DNA from 2 places in the Arthrobacter sp. 05L45_2 genome. Region 2 is predicted to be linked to the other one. Evidence: predicted binding sites of a transcription regulator. Region 2 holds the regulator's gene; the other holds the start of a gene.
What was found. Region 2 encodes LexA, which represses DNA repair genes until DNA is damaged. Its sites were predicted from a motif close to TCGAACANNTGTTCGA; they were not measured.
Positions count from the first base shown of each region.

Region 1: a site for LexA is predicted at 2,297-2,312, ahead of ruvA (Holliday junction branch migration protein RuvA). Genes of this name have one in related genera too.

Region 1 covers NZ_JBFTNO010000081.1:7,767-11,810, forward strand. Annotated here, with positions in the region: gene yajC (preprotein translocase subunit YajC) at 1-248, opposite strand, end outside; gene ruvB (Holliday junction branch migration DNA helicase RuvB) at 462-1,583, opposite strand; gene ruvA (Holliday junction branch migration protein RuvA) at 1,576-2,220, opposite strand; gene ruvC (crossover junction endodeoxyribonuclease RuvC) at 2,350-2,928, opposite strand; gene AC1DHD_RS08420 (YebC/PmpR family DNA-binding transcriptional regulator) at 2,925-3,680, opposite strand; partial or broken gene pdxT (pyridoxal 5'-phosphate synthase glutaminase subunit PdxT) at 3,684-4,044, opposite strand, start outside.
Region 2 covers NZ_JBFTNO010000119.1:881-8,713, reverse strand. Annotated here, with positions in the region: partial or broken gene AC1DHD_RS10430 (MFS transporter) at 1-184, opposite strand, end outside; gene AC1DHD_RS10425 (SseB family protein) at 248-1,138, opposite strand; gene priA (bifunctional 1-(5-phosphoribosyl)-5-((5-phosphoribosylamino)methylideneamino)imidazole-4-carboxamide isomerase/phosphoribosylanthranilate isomerase PriA) at 1,151-1,897, opposite strand; gene AC1DHD_RS10415 (hypothetical protein) at 1,948-2,106, opposite strand; gene hisH (imidazole glycerol phosphate synthase subunit HisH) at 2,107-2,865, opposite strand; gene hisB (imidazoleglycerol-phosphate dehydratase HisB) at 2,862-3,488, opposite strand; gene AC1DHD_RS10400 (histidinol-phosphate transaminase) at 3,557-4,675, opposite strand; gene AC1DHD_RS10395 (LysM peptidoglycan-binding domain-containing protein) at 4,809-5,201, opposite strand; gene lexA (transcriptional repressor LexA) at 5,619-6,368, shown strand; gene AC1DHD_RS10385 (ATP-dependent DNA helicase) at 6,452-7,833, opposite strand, start outside.

The DNA of each region.
Region 1 (4,044 bases), on a different contig from region 2:
GGCTCGACGACCTTGGTCACGGCCTGGCGGTGCACGGTGGCGGTGTTGCCCGGGGAGAGCTCCAGGACAACCTTGTTCTCGGCGTCGTCGATCTGGACGATGCGGCCGAAGAGGCCAAAGCTGGTCATTACCTCAACACCGGGGCTGAACTTCGACTGGAGCTCCGCCTGCTGCTGCTGCGTCTTCTTGTTGCGGCGGAACATCATAAAGACGAACACGCCGAGCATGACGAACAGGAGAATTGTCATTGGATCCAAGGGGAAAGTTCCGTTCTGTACTTGCAAGCTGGTTTCACAGCAACGTCCGCCTCGTTCCGGAACCGCCCGGTAGGGACCCGGCAGTTGGCGGGGCAGAAAGACCATGCCCTGCCAGCAGCGGCTAGTGGTAGCCGCACACGGAAACGAAGGCCCGAACGTGCCGAGCGTCATACCAGTCTAAAGGGAAAAGGTCACGAGCGAGTGCTATTGACTATTACGGATCCATTCCGGGTCCGCGGCGGGCGCAGCGTACTCCCCGCTTCCGGCCGGCCCGCTGTCCGGCTCGCCGGCCTGGAACAGGTCCAGCGGGTCCTGCCCGAAGACACCGGCGGGGACAGCGAATCCAAGATGGGTCCATGCCGGCGCCAGCGCGATCCGGCCCCGTGGCGTCCGGCCCAGCAGGCCCTCGCGGACGAGGTAGGGCTCGGCGACGGTTTCCACGGTTTCGGTTTCTTCGCCAACGGCGATCGCCAGGGTGGACAGCCCCACCGGGCCACCGCCGAACTTGGTGATCAGCGCCTCAAGCACTGCCCGGTCCAGGCGGTCCAGGCCGCGCTTGTCGACCTCGTACATGTCCAGGGCTGCGGAGGCGGAACGGGCGTCAATCTGGTCGACACCGTGCACCAGCGCCCAGTCCCGGACGCGGCGCAGAAGGCGGTTGGCGATGCGGGGTGTGCCCCGGGACCGGCCGGCGATCTCGCTGAAACCTGCGGAGTTCACCTTCAGGTCCAGCAGGCCGGCCGAACGCCGGAGCACCAGTTCGAGTTCCTCGACGGAGTAGAACTCCAGGTGCCCGGTAAAGCCGAACCTGTCCCGCAGCGGCCCCGGGAGCAGGCCGGCGCGGGTGGTGGCGCCCACCAGGGTAAAGGGCGGCAGTTCCAGCGGAATGGCCGTGGCGCCGGCACCCTTCCCGACGACGATGTCGACGCGGAAGTCCTCCATGGCCATGTACAGCATTTCCTCGGCCGGGCGGGACATCCGGTGGATCTCGTCGAGGAACAGGACCTCCCCTTCAGACAGGGACGACAGGATCGCAGCGAGGTCGCCGGCGTGCTGAATCMCCGGGCCGCTGCTGATCCGCAGCGGGGCATTCATCTCTGCGGCGATGATCATGGACAGCGTTGTTTTACCCAGGCCGGGAGGCCCGGAGAGCAGCACGTGGTCGGCACTGCGGCCGCGCATCCGCGACGCTTCAAGCACCAGGGAGAGCTGCTTGCGGACCCGGTGCTGTCCGACGAAGTCGTGCAGGTTCTTGGGCCGGAGGGCCGCCTCGATGGCGCGCTCCTCGGGTTCCTCTCCCCCGCCGACGATGGATGGCTCAGCCACGCGCGCCTACCCGGTTCCCGGCACGGGCGCCATCCTGGCCGAGCCAGCGCAGGGTGGCGCGAAGGATCTCTGCGACGTTTCCCTGCTCGGCGAGTTCGGGCGAATCCGCCAGCGACTTGTCGATGCTGGCGGTGGCGTCCTTTTCGGACCAGCCCAGGCTGGTCATGGCCGCCACCACCTGGGGCTTCCACACACTTTCTGCGGAGACGGACGGCACAGCCGCGCCCGGCGTGCCGTGCGGCACCAGCTTGCCGGCGAGTTCCAGCACAATCCGGCCCGCGACCTTGGGGCCAATGCCGGGCACCTTGGTGAAGGCCTTGCCGTCCCCTGAATGCGCGGCGACGCGGATCGCCTCGGGTTCGTGGACGGCGAGGACGGCCAGGGCCAGCCGGGGACCGACGCCGCTCACACTGAGCAGGACATCAAAGACCTCACGTTCGTCGTCACTGCCAAAGCCGAAGAGGGTCAGCGAGTCTTCCCGGACGATCAGGGAGGTAAACAGCTTGCCTTCCTCGCCGACCCGGAGTTTGCTGAGGGTTTGCGGCGTGGCGTTGACGCTCATGCCGGCGCCGTTGAGGTCGATCACTGCCGAGGACAGGCCAACGTGCGCTACGGTTCCGCGGAGAAAACTGATCAAGGCCTGGCTCCTGGGTTTTCAGCCGGACTTCCGGCTGGTGCTGGTTCAGCCAGTGTTAACCGGCCGGACCCGCGATCCGAACATATCTACGAATACCCTACCAAGCAGTGCGTCGGGACGGCGGGACATTCACCGCGCCCGGCGCGCTTTGGCTTCCGCCGCTGCCCAGGCGCGCTGGGCGGGGGTCAGCGACTGGCTTCCGGGGCCCGTTGTGGCTACCGCCGCACCGCTGCCGGCCCGCCACGCGTGCGTGATGGCCAGGGCCAATGCGTCGGCGGCGTCGGCCGGCCGCGGCGGGGCGTCCAGCCGGAGGATCTTGGTGACGAGTTTGGTGACGGCGTCCTTGTTGGATGTGCCGCTGCCGGTCACTGCCGCTTTGACTTCCGACGGCGTGTGCAGCGCCACCGGGATGCCCCGGCGCGCCGCCGCGGCGATCACCACCCCGGACGCCTGCGCCACGCCCATCACGGTGCTGACATTGAGCTGGGAAAACACCCGTTCGACGGCGAGGACGTGCGGCTCGTGCTTATCCAGCCATTCGTCGATGGACGTGGCGATGACCAGAAGACGCTGGTCCAGGCTCTCGTCCGGGGACGTGCCGACGACGCCGAAGGCCACCATCGTGGCGCGGCGGTTTTTTTCCACGTCCACGACGCCGATGCCGCAGCGGGTCAGGCCCGGATCGACGCCGAGGACGCGGAGGGTCACTCGGCTTCCAGCGCTGCCTGTACTTCGTCGCTGAGGTCGGCGTTGCTGTAGACGTTCTGCACGTCGTCGAGCTCTTCCAGCGCGTCCACCAGCTTCATGAACTTCTTGGCGGCGTCCACGTCCAGCGGCACCTGCATCGAGGGCACGAACTCGGCCTCGTCGGTGTCGTACTCGATCCCGGCTTCCTTCAGCGCATCGCGGATGGCCTGGAGGTCGGTCGGTTCGGAGTGGATTTCAAAAGTCTCGCCGTTGTCCTTGACTTCCTCGGCCCCTGCCTCGAGGACGGCCATCAGGACGTCGTCTTCGGTCAGGCCGTTCTTCGGCAGCGACACAACACCCTTGCGGGAAAACAGGTAACTGACCGACCCGGGATCGGCGATGGTGCCGCCGTTGCGGGAGATGGCCAAGCGGACCTCGGAGGCCGCGCGGTTCTTATTGTCCGTGAGGCACTCGATGAGCAGGGCCGAGCCCTGGGGTCCGCGGCACTCGTACATGATTTCGGTGTAGTCGACTACCTCGCCGGTGAGCCCGGCGCCGCGCTTGATGGCGCGGTCGATGTTGTCAGCCGGAACCGAGGTTTTTTTGGCTTTGGTGACGGCGAGCTCGAGGCCGGGGTTGCCGGAGAGGTCCGGTCCGCCCATCCGCGCGGCAACTTCGATGTTCTTGATCAGCTTGGCGAACGACTTGGCCCTGCGGCTGTCAAGGATGGCCTTTTTGTGCTTGGTCGTCGCCCATTTGGAGTGGCCTGACATGCTTTACGCTTCTCCTCTGATCATTCGAATAAACAGTTCATGCACGCGCTTCTCCCCCGTCACTTCCGGGTGGAAGGAGGTGGCCAGCAGCTTGCCGGAACGCACTGCAACAATTCTAGCTGTCCCGTCGAGGGATTCCGGGTGGCCGGCCTTCGACGGTTCCACCTTCGCTAGAACTTCGACGGCGGGGCCGACGCGCTCCACCCAGGGGCCGCGGATGAAGACGGCGTGCACGGGGGCCACGCCGGATTCATCGGCACTGAACTCCAGCCCCGCAAATTCAAGGTCGGTTTCGAAGGACTCGCGCTGCCGGCCAAAGGCGTTGCGGCGGACAGTGATGTCAAGGCCGCCGAAGGTCTGCTGC
Region 2 (7,833 bases):
TGCCGATGGTCATCACCGCGGCGGCCGCACCTGCGGCTGCGTACCCCTGGCCCAGGCTCAGGACGATGTGCAGGGTCAGCAGGACCCCCGCGGCCGAGTGCGGGATGCGGGCCACCATACCCACCAGCAGGAGGTTCCTGATGGGCCGCACAGCCAGCAGGTCCCGGTAAAGCGCGAAATTCACGAAACTGCATTCCTTTGTGTACTGCCGTCGGCAGCACCGTGAACTCTGGGTGCGGGCCGTGGCCTATTGAGCTGCGCGCTGCAACTTGATTTCCATCGAGTCAACCCGTTCAGCAAATGTTTCATTCCGGGCCAGGGCCTCGTTGAGGCCGGCCACGAGGGACTGCACCGCGGCGGCGTCGAGTCCGTCTTCAAGGTACAGCACAACCCGCAGTTCCGGACCGGAGCCGCCGCCGGCAAGCTGCTGCCCGCCGGCCTGCATTGAGGCAACCCCGCCGCCCGGGTGGATCTCCACGCGGCGGAGCGCCGGGATGCCGGCAGCGGCGTCGCCGACCGATGCGGCCACCGCGGGATCGCTGTAGCTGGGTGTCCAGGCCTCTTGCCGGGCGAGTGACCAGACGGCGGGCCGGCGCACCACGAAGGTGGTGGCGGAGCCGGGGTCCAGCACCAGCAGTTCGGCGGTTTCGGCGACGGCGGACAGCGCGGCGCGCGCCGCGTACACGGCCACGGGCCTGGCCTCGGGATGCCAGGCGGCCAGTGCCGCGGCCGAGGTGAAGGCCGGCAGCGCCGTGCGGCCGTCCGGCGCCTTGAGGGTCACGAGGGCCATATCCGCTTGCTTGTCGCCATGGACGTGGTCGCCATGGGGGCCGGCGACGGCCTCCGCTTCCTCGGCCAGGGTGGCCACGATCGGCACGAACACCCGTGCGGTTGCCAGGGCCGCCACCACGGCCGCCTCGTCCCCGCGGCCGGCAGCGAGATCGGCCAGGGCCGCGAGATAGCCGGCGTCGGCAGCGCCGTCGTCGTCCTCGAAATTGTGGATCTTGGCGTCTTCGCCGGTGAGGCTCCGGCCGGCCCAGGGCTGCCCGGCGGAATCGGCCGGGCCGCCCGCCCCGGCAAGGGCGGCGGCGATGTGGCCGGGCAGGGCGCGCGGGCCGGGCTGGGTGTTGGGCTCCATGAAGGGTCCGGGCTAGCGGCGGCCGGCGACGTCGAGGGCTTCGGGCAGCGTGAAGTTGCCGTTGTAGAGGGCCTTGCCGACAATCGCGCCCTCGACACCCAGGGGCACGAGCGAGCGCAGGACCTTGAGGTCTTCGAGGCTGGAGATGCCGCCGGAGGCCACCACGGGCTTTCCGGTCTTCTCGACCATCTGGCGGAGCAGTTCAACGTTGGGCCCCTGGAGCGTGCCGTCCTTGGTGACGTCGGTGACGACGTAGCGGGCGCAGCCGGCGTCCTCCAGACGGCCCAGGACCTCCCAGAGGTCGCCGCCTTCCTTGGTCCAGCCGCGGCCGGCGAGGGTGGTGCCGCGGACGTCGAGGCCGACGGCGATCTTGTCGCCGAACCGCTCGATCACGCGTTCGGTCCACTCGGGGTTCTCGAGCGCCGCCGTGCCGAGGTTGACCCGGGCCACCCCAAGCTCCAGCGCCTTTTCCAGGGACTCGTCGTCGCGCAGTCCGCCGGAGAGTTCCACCTTGATGTCGAGCCGGCCCACCACTTCGCGCAGGAGTTCCGCGTTCGAACCGCGGCCGAAGGCTGCGTCGAGGTCCACCAGGTGGACCCATTCGGCGCCCTGGTCCTGCCAGTTCAGCGCGGCTTCCAGCGGGGTGCCGTAGCTGGTTTCACTGCCGGCCTCGCCCTGGACCAGGCGCACGGCCTGGCCGTTTACGACGTCGACGGCGGGGAGCAACTCAAGGACGGGCAGCGCGGTTTCGGTGGTCATCGGAGGGTCCTCACGGATTAGGGGTCAGGAATTCGTCGCTGCGGGGCCGGTTACTTGCCGGGCAGCGTCAGGAGGTAGGCGGCCAGGAGGGACATCGCGGCCAGGACGTAAAACACGATCTGCACCCAGAGCGGGCTCTTCTGCTGCCGGAAGGACAGGGCTCCGCCGACCAGCAGTCCGGCGAGGCCCATGAGGACCAGGGACCACATCTAGGCCGTTCCTTCCGGGGCGGTGGCCGGGGCCGGAACGGCGCGGGCGGCGCCGCGCAGGCTGTCCACCCAGTTGCGGAGCAGGCGCGCTCCGGCGTCGCCGGACTTTTCCGGGTGGAACTGCGTGGCGCAGAGCGGGCCGTTTTCCACGGCGGCGATGAAGGGTGCCCCGTGTTCGGACCACGTGACCAGCGGGGCAGCCATCCGCGGCTGGATCACGTCGAAGTCCCACTGCTGCACACCGTAGGAGTGGACGAAGTAGAAGCGTTCGTTTTCGACGCCGGCGAAGAGGCGTGACCCTTCCGGCACCGTGACGGTGTTCCAGCCCATGTGCGGCACCACTTCGGCCGGCAGGAGCTCGACCTTGCCCGGCCACTCCCCCATCCCCTCGGCGACGGTACCGTGTTCCACCCCGGCCTCGAAGAGCACCTGGAGGCCGACGCAGATCGCGAGTACGGGCCGGCCGCCGGCAACGCGGCGCCCGATCATCCGGACGGCGTCTACGGCTTTGAGTTCCTTCATCACGGTTTCGAAGGCCCCCACGCCGGGGACCACCAGCCCGTCAGCGTTCAGCACGTCCTCGGCCTTGGCGCTGAGGATGACCTCGGCCCCGGCGCGTTCGAGGGCGCGGACGGCCGACCGGACGTTCCCGGAGCCGTAGTCCAGCACCGTGACGGTGGGCTTGCCTGCGGGCGAGGCCGGCTTCCGGTCCCCGTCCGGGTTGATGATGGCCCCGTCGCGGAGCACTTTTCCGGTCACAGCGCGCCCTTGGTGGAGGGAATGCCTTCGACGCGGGGGTCAGGTTCGACGGCGGCGCGCAACGCCCGGGCGAACGCCTTGAACTGGGCTTCGACGATGTGGTGCGGGTCGCGGCCGGCGGTGACGTTCATGTGCAGGCAGATGCCGGCGTGCAGGGTGATGGCTTCGAAGACGTGACGGGTCAGCGAGCCGGTGAAGTGGCCGCCGATGAGGTGGTACTCCTGGCCGGCCGGTTCGCCGGCGTGGACCAGGTAGGGGCGGCCGGAGACGTCAACGACGGCGTGGGCGAGGGCCTCATCGAGCGGCACGGTGGCCTCCCCGAAGCGCCGGATCCCGGCCTTGTTGCCCAGCGCGGTCCGCAGGACTTCGCCGAAGGTGATCGCGACGTCCTCGACGGTGTGGTGGACGTCGATGTGGGTGTCGCCGGTGGCTTTGACCGTCATGTCGATCAGGGAGTGCTTGCTGAGCGCCGTCAGCATGTGGTCGTAGAACGGCACGGAGGTACTGATGTCCGATACACCGGTGCCGTCGAGGTCGATCTCGACCAGGACGGACGACTCGCTGGTGGTCCGCTCCAGGCGTGCGGTCCGGGCCTGGGCCGCGGCTGCTCCGGGGTTGTTCATGTGGGTGTCCTTTGGATGAAGGCGGCGCCCCGGCGAACAGGGCGGTGTGCGTGGGTCCTGGGTTAAGTCTAGGCGGACGGTGCTTGGCGGCCGGTCAGGATCTGTTCGAGGGCCTGCAGAAACGCTGTGGTTTCCGTCTCAGTGCCGGCTGTCACCCGCAGATGTCCCGGAATGCCGACGTCGCGAATGAGCACCCCGGCGTCCAGCAGCCCCTGCCAAACCTCGTGCGGGTTGTCCAGGCCGCCGAAGAAGACGTAGTTCGAGTCCGAGGCGGCGGGCTTGAGGCCCATCCGGATCAGTTCGGAGACGATCCTGTCCCGCTGGCGTTTGATGTCCTCGACGTCGGCCATCAGCGCCACGCGGTGGTGCAGGGCGGCCAGGGCCGTCGCCTGGGTGATGGCCGAGAGGTGGTACGGCAGCCGCACGAGGCGGAGGGCGTCGGTGACCTCCGGGGCGGCCGCCATATAGCCGAGCCGTGCGCCGGCGAGGGCGAAGGCCTTGCTCATGGTACGGGAGACGATCAGCCGCTCGCGGCCCGGCAGCAGGGTCAGGGCGCTGGGTGTGCCGTCGTGGGCGAACTCGTGGTAGGCCTCGTCGACGATCACGATGGTCTGGCTTTCCTGGCCCGCCTCATAGACGGCCTCCACAACATCCAGGCCCAGGCCTGTCCCGGTGGGGTTGTTCGGCGAGCAGAGGAAGACCACGCTGGGCTTCAGTTCGCGGACCTGCCGGGCTGCCGATTCCGCGCTGAGGCCGTAGTCCTCGGCGCGGACTCCCACGATGTATTCGGTGTCCGTCCCCGCGGCCAGCAGCGGGTACATGGAGTACGTGGGAGGGAAGCCGAGGGCGGTGCGCCCCGGGCCGCCGAAGGCCTGGAGGATCTGCTGGAGCACTTCGTTGGACCCGTTGGCGGCCCAGATGTTGTCCGCTTCGAGGCCGTGGCCCAGATACTCGGCGAGGGCCTCGCGGAGTTCGGTGAACTCGCGGTCCGGGTACCGGTTCAGCCCCGCGGCGGCCTCGGTCACGGCCTCGGCGATAGCGGCGCGGACGTCGGCCGGGACCCCGTGCGTGTTCTCATTGACGTTCAGCAGGATGGGCACGTCCAGCTGGGGTGCGCCGTAGGGGCGCAGGCCCCGCAGGTTTGTGCGGAGGGGCAGTCGGTTGAGGCGCTCTAGCTGGTCAGTCACCCGCCCAGTTTAAGTGAGACCCGGGCCCGCCCCGAAACTGTGACCCCGGAATGCCCGCCCCGTGGGGGCTGCCGGGGTTCACCAGGGGCGTTCACTCACACGCCGGCTGGTCATTCGCCGGCGGGGGCCCTGCCTACTTTGAAGGGACGAAAAGCTGCTGGCCGGGCATCACGCGGGCGGCGCCGAGGTTGTTGAGCTGGACAATGTCGGCCACGACGTCGCGGGGATCGCGTTCCGGTGCCACGGCGCCGGCGATCGCCCAGAGTGATTCGCCCGGCTGGACGGTGACGGTGACCGCGGGAGTCACCGAGAGCTCCGCGGCGGAGTCGGCCGCCTTGGCGGGGGCGTTGAGGAAACCGGCGAGCGACAGGACCATGACAGCCAGGACGATCAGCGGCAGGCCGATGAAGACGAACCGTCCCCGGCGGGTCAGCCGCAGGGGCGCCTGGCGTGCTGCCGCTTGGGGCACGGCCGTGCGGGACTTGATGGTGCCGAACGAACCGGACATAACGCTTACTGCTGACATAACTAAGCCCTCCTGGACCTCTCTGTGCCGCCCGGCGTACTCCATGTACCCRCCGCCAACCGGCCGAACCATCGAACGCGTGACCTTCATAGGCGAACCTGCGACTGCGAAACTTAGAACACAGAATCGAAACCTGCATTCGGTTCCCGTCGACAGGTTTCGAACACATATTCGAACTCTGCTTGTTCTGTTTTAGCACCTATGAACGAACATTGTCGAGACTCGCTAGAACAAATGTTTGAAAAACATGGTGTGCTGGCCTACTTTTGAATCACGGAACAACCGCTGGTGAGTTCACCTGCGGTTGGACAGTTCAAGTTCAACAACGGGGTCTGACATTTTTAGGCCCCGGGGGTTTTCAGGCCACAGCGGCCCGGCGGCAAGGTCCGCAGGGCGGAACGGAAAGGCATGGCGAATATGGCAGCACAAGCCGCCGGCGGGAGGGCTACCCAACGGAGCCCGCAGACCGGCCGGGCGCCGAAGAGCCTTACCGTCCGGCAGAAGAAGATCCTGGAGACGATCCAGCGTTCGGTCACGGACAACGGCTACCCGCCGTCCATGCGCGAAATCGGTGACACTGTGGGGCTCGCCAGCCTCTCCAGCGTCACCCACCAGCTCTCACAGCTGGAAAAGCTCGGTTACCTGCGGCGGGACCCCAAGCGGCCCCGTGCCATGGAAGTCCTGATGCCGCTAACCCTGGACGGCGGCGCCACCCCCATCTCCGGCGTCGAGAAGTCCAGCGGTCTGCGGGCCGTGGGCGGCCTCGCCGTCTCGGAACTGGCCAGCGCCACCGACACCGCGATGGTGCCGTTCGTGGGCCGGATTGCCGCCGGCGGCCCGATCCTGGCCGATCAGGTCGTGGAAGACGTTATGCCACTGCCACGCCAGCTGGTGGGCCACGGCGAGTTGTTTATGCTCAAGGTGGCGGGGGATTCGATGATCGACGCCGCCATCTGCGACGGTGACTGGGTGGTGGTCCGCCGCCAGAACGACGCCGTCAATGGTGACATCGTGGCCGCGCTGCTCGACGACGAGGCCACCGTCAAGACGTTCCGCCAGCGCGACGGCCACACCTGGCTGCTCCCCCAGAACACCCAGTACGAACCGATCCTCGGCGATCACGCCGTCATCATGGGCAAGGTCGTGTCCGTACTGCGCTCCCTCTAACCGGGAACCACCCAGCACCAACTCAGCAGGTCCCGTCCGATGTTCCGGACGGGACCTGCGGCGTTGGGGCAGAATTTTCCGGCCTATCCGGCGGCCGGGGCCTTGGCCAAGCGGTCGAGCGCGGCCAGCGCCACGGCCGGATCCGTGGTGGGCCAGAACGGTGGCAGCGCCGCGCGCAGGAAGCCGCCGTAGCGCTCGGTGGAAAGCCGGGAATCGAGTACGGCCACCACGCCCTTGTCCGACGTCGAACGGATCAGCCGGCCGGCGCCCTGCGCCAGGCGGATGGCCGCGTGGGTCGCCGAGACACTCATAAAACCGTTGCCGCCCGACTGTGCCACGGCCCGGGAGCGGGCGGTCATCAGGGGATCGTCGGGCCGTGGGAACGGGATCCTGTCGATGACCACGAGGCGGCAGGAATTACCCGGTACGTCAACGCCCTGCCACAGCGACATTGTCCCGAACAGGCAGGTGTCCGGCTCGTCCGCGAACTGCTTGACCAGCGCCGTCATGGTCGATTCGCCTTGGCAGAGGATGCTCAGGCCCAGCCTGGGCCGCATCGCCTCGGCGGCCTCCTCGGCAGCACGCCGGGAGGAGAAGAGGCACAGTGCCCCGCCGTTCGAGGCGCGGATAAGCTTCTCGAGTTCGTCGAGGGCCTCCGGGGAGGTACCGCGGCCCGGTTTGGGCAGGTGCTTGGCGACGTACAGGATGCCTTGTTTTGGATATTCAAACGGGGAGCCGACGTCGACGCCGGTCCAGCTGGGCGCCCCGGGCCCCACCAGTCCCAGTCCCCCGGCTGCGGGCTCGAATGCCGCTCCGATGGCGAGGGTCGCCGAGGTCAGGACGACTGTGTGGTCCGCGAACAGCCCTTCGCGCAGCCGCCCGGCGACGCTGAGCGGGGCGATGTTGACCAGGGCCGGCGCGGAGTCATCCGGCTGTGAGTAACCCTGCTGCGGGTCAAAGCTGCTGTTGCGCGAAAACCAGACCACCTCGCGGTTTTCCTTGGCGGCCAGGAGCCGTTCGCACAGCTCCAGGATCACCATCAGGCGGGAGCGGGCGAGCTGCCGGCCGCCGTCGGCCGGCGTGGCGCTATCCCCCTTGGAGTCGGAGAGCGCGGCGCGGCAGGCGTCGCGGAGCTGGTCAACGCAGTCCAGCTGTTCGCTGTTCAGGCCGTTCGGCATCAGCCCGCTTGGGACACCTTCGATGGCGAGTTCGAGGTTGGCGGCGGCGGTATTGAGCGCATCCACGGTGATCCCGGTGTGCTTACGGGCACCGGATGCCGCGGCGTGCACCATCGCGACGGACAGTTGCCCGGACACGGCGCCCGTGACGCGGTCCTGGAGCTCGTGCGCCTCGTCCACCACAACGACGTCGTATTCGGGCAGCACCGCGAGGCCCTCGAAGGCGCTGACGGCGAGCATGGCGTGGTTGGTGACCACAACGTCGGCGTCGGCGGCGTTCTGCCGGG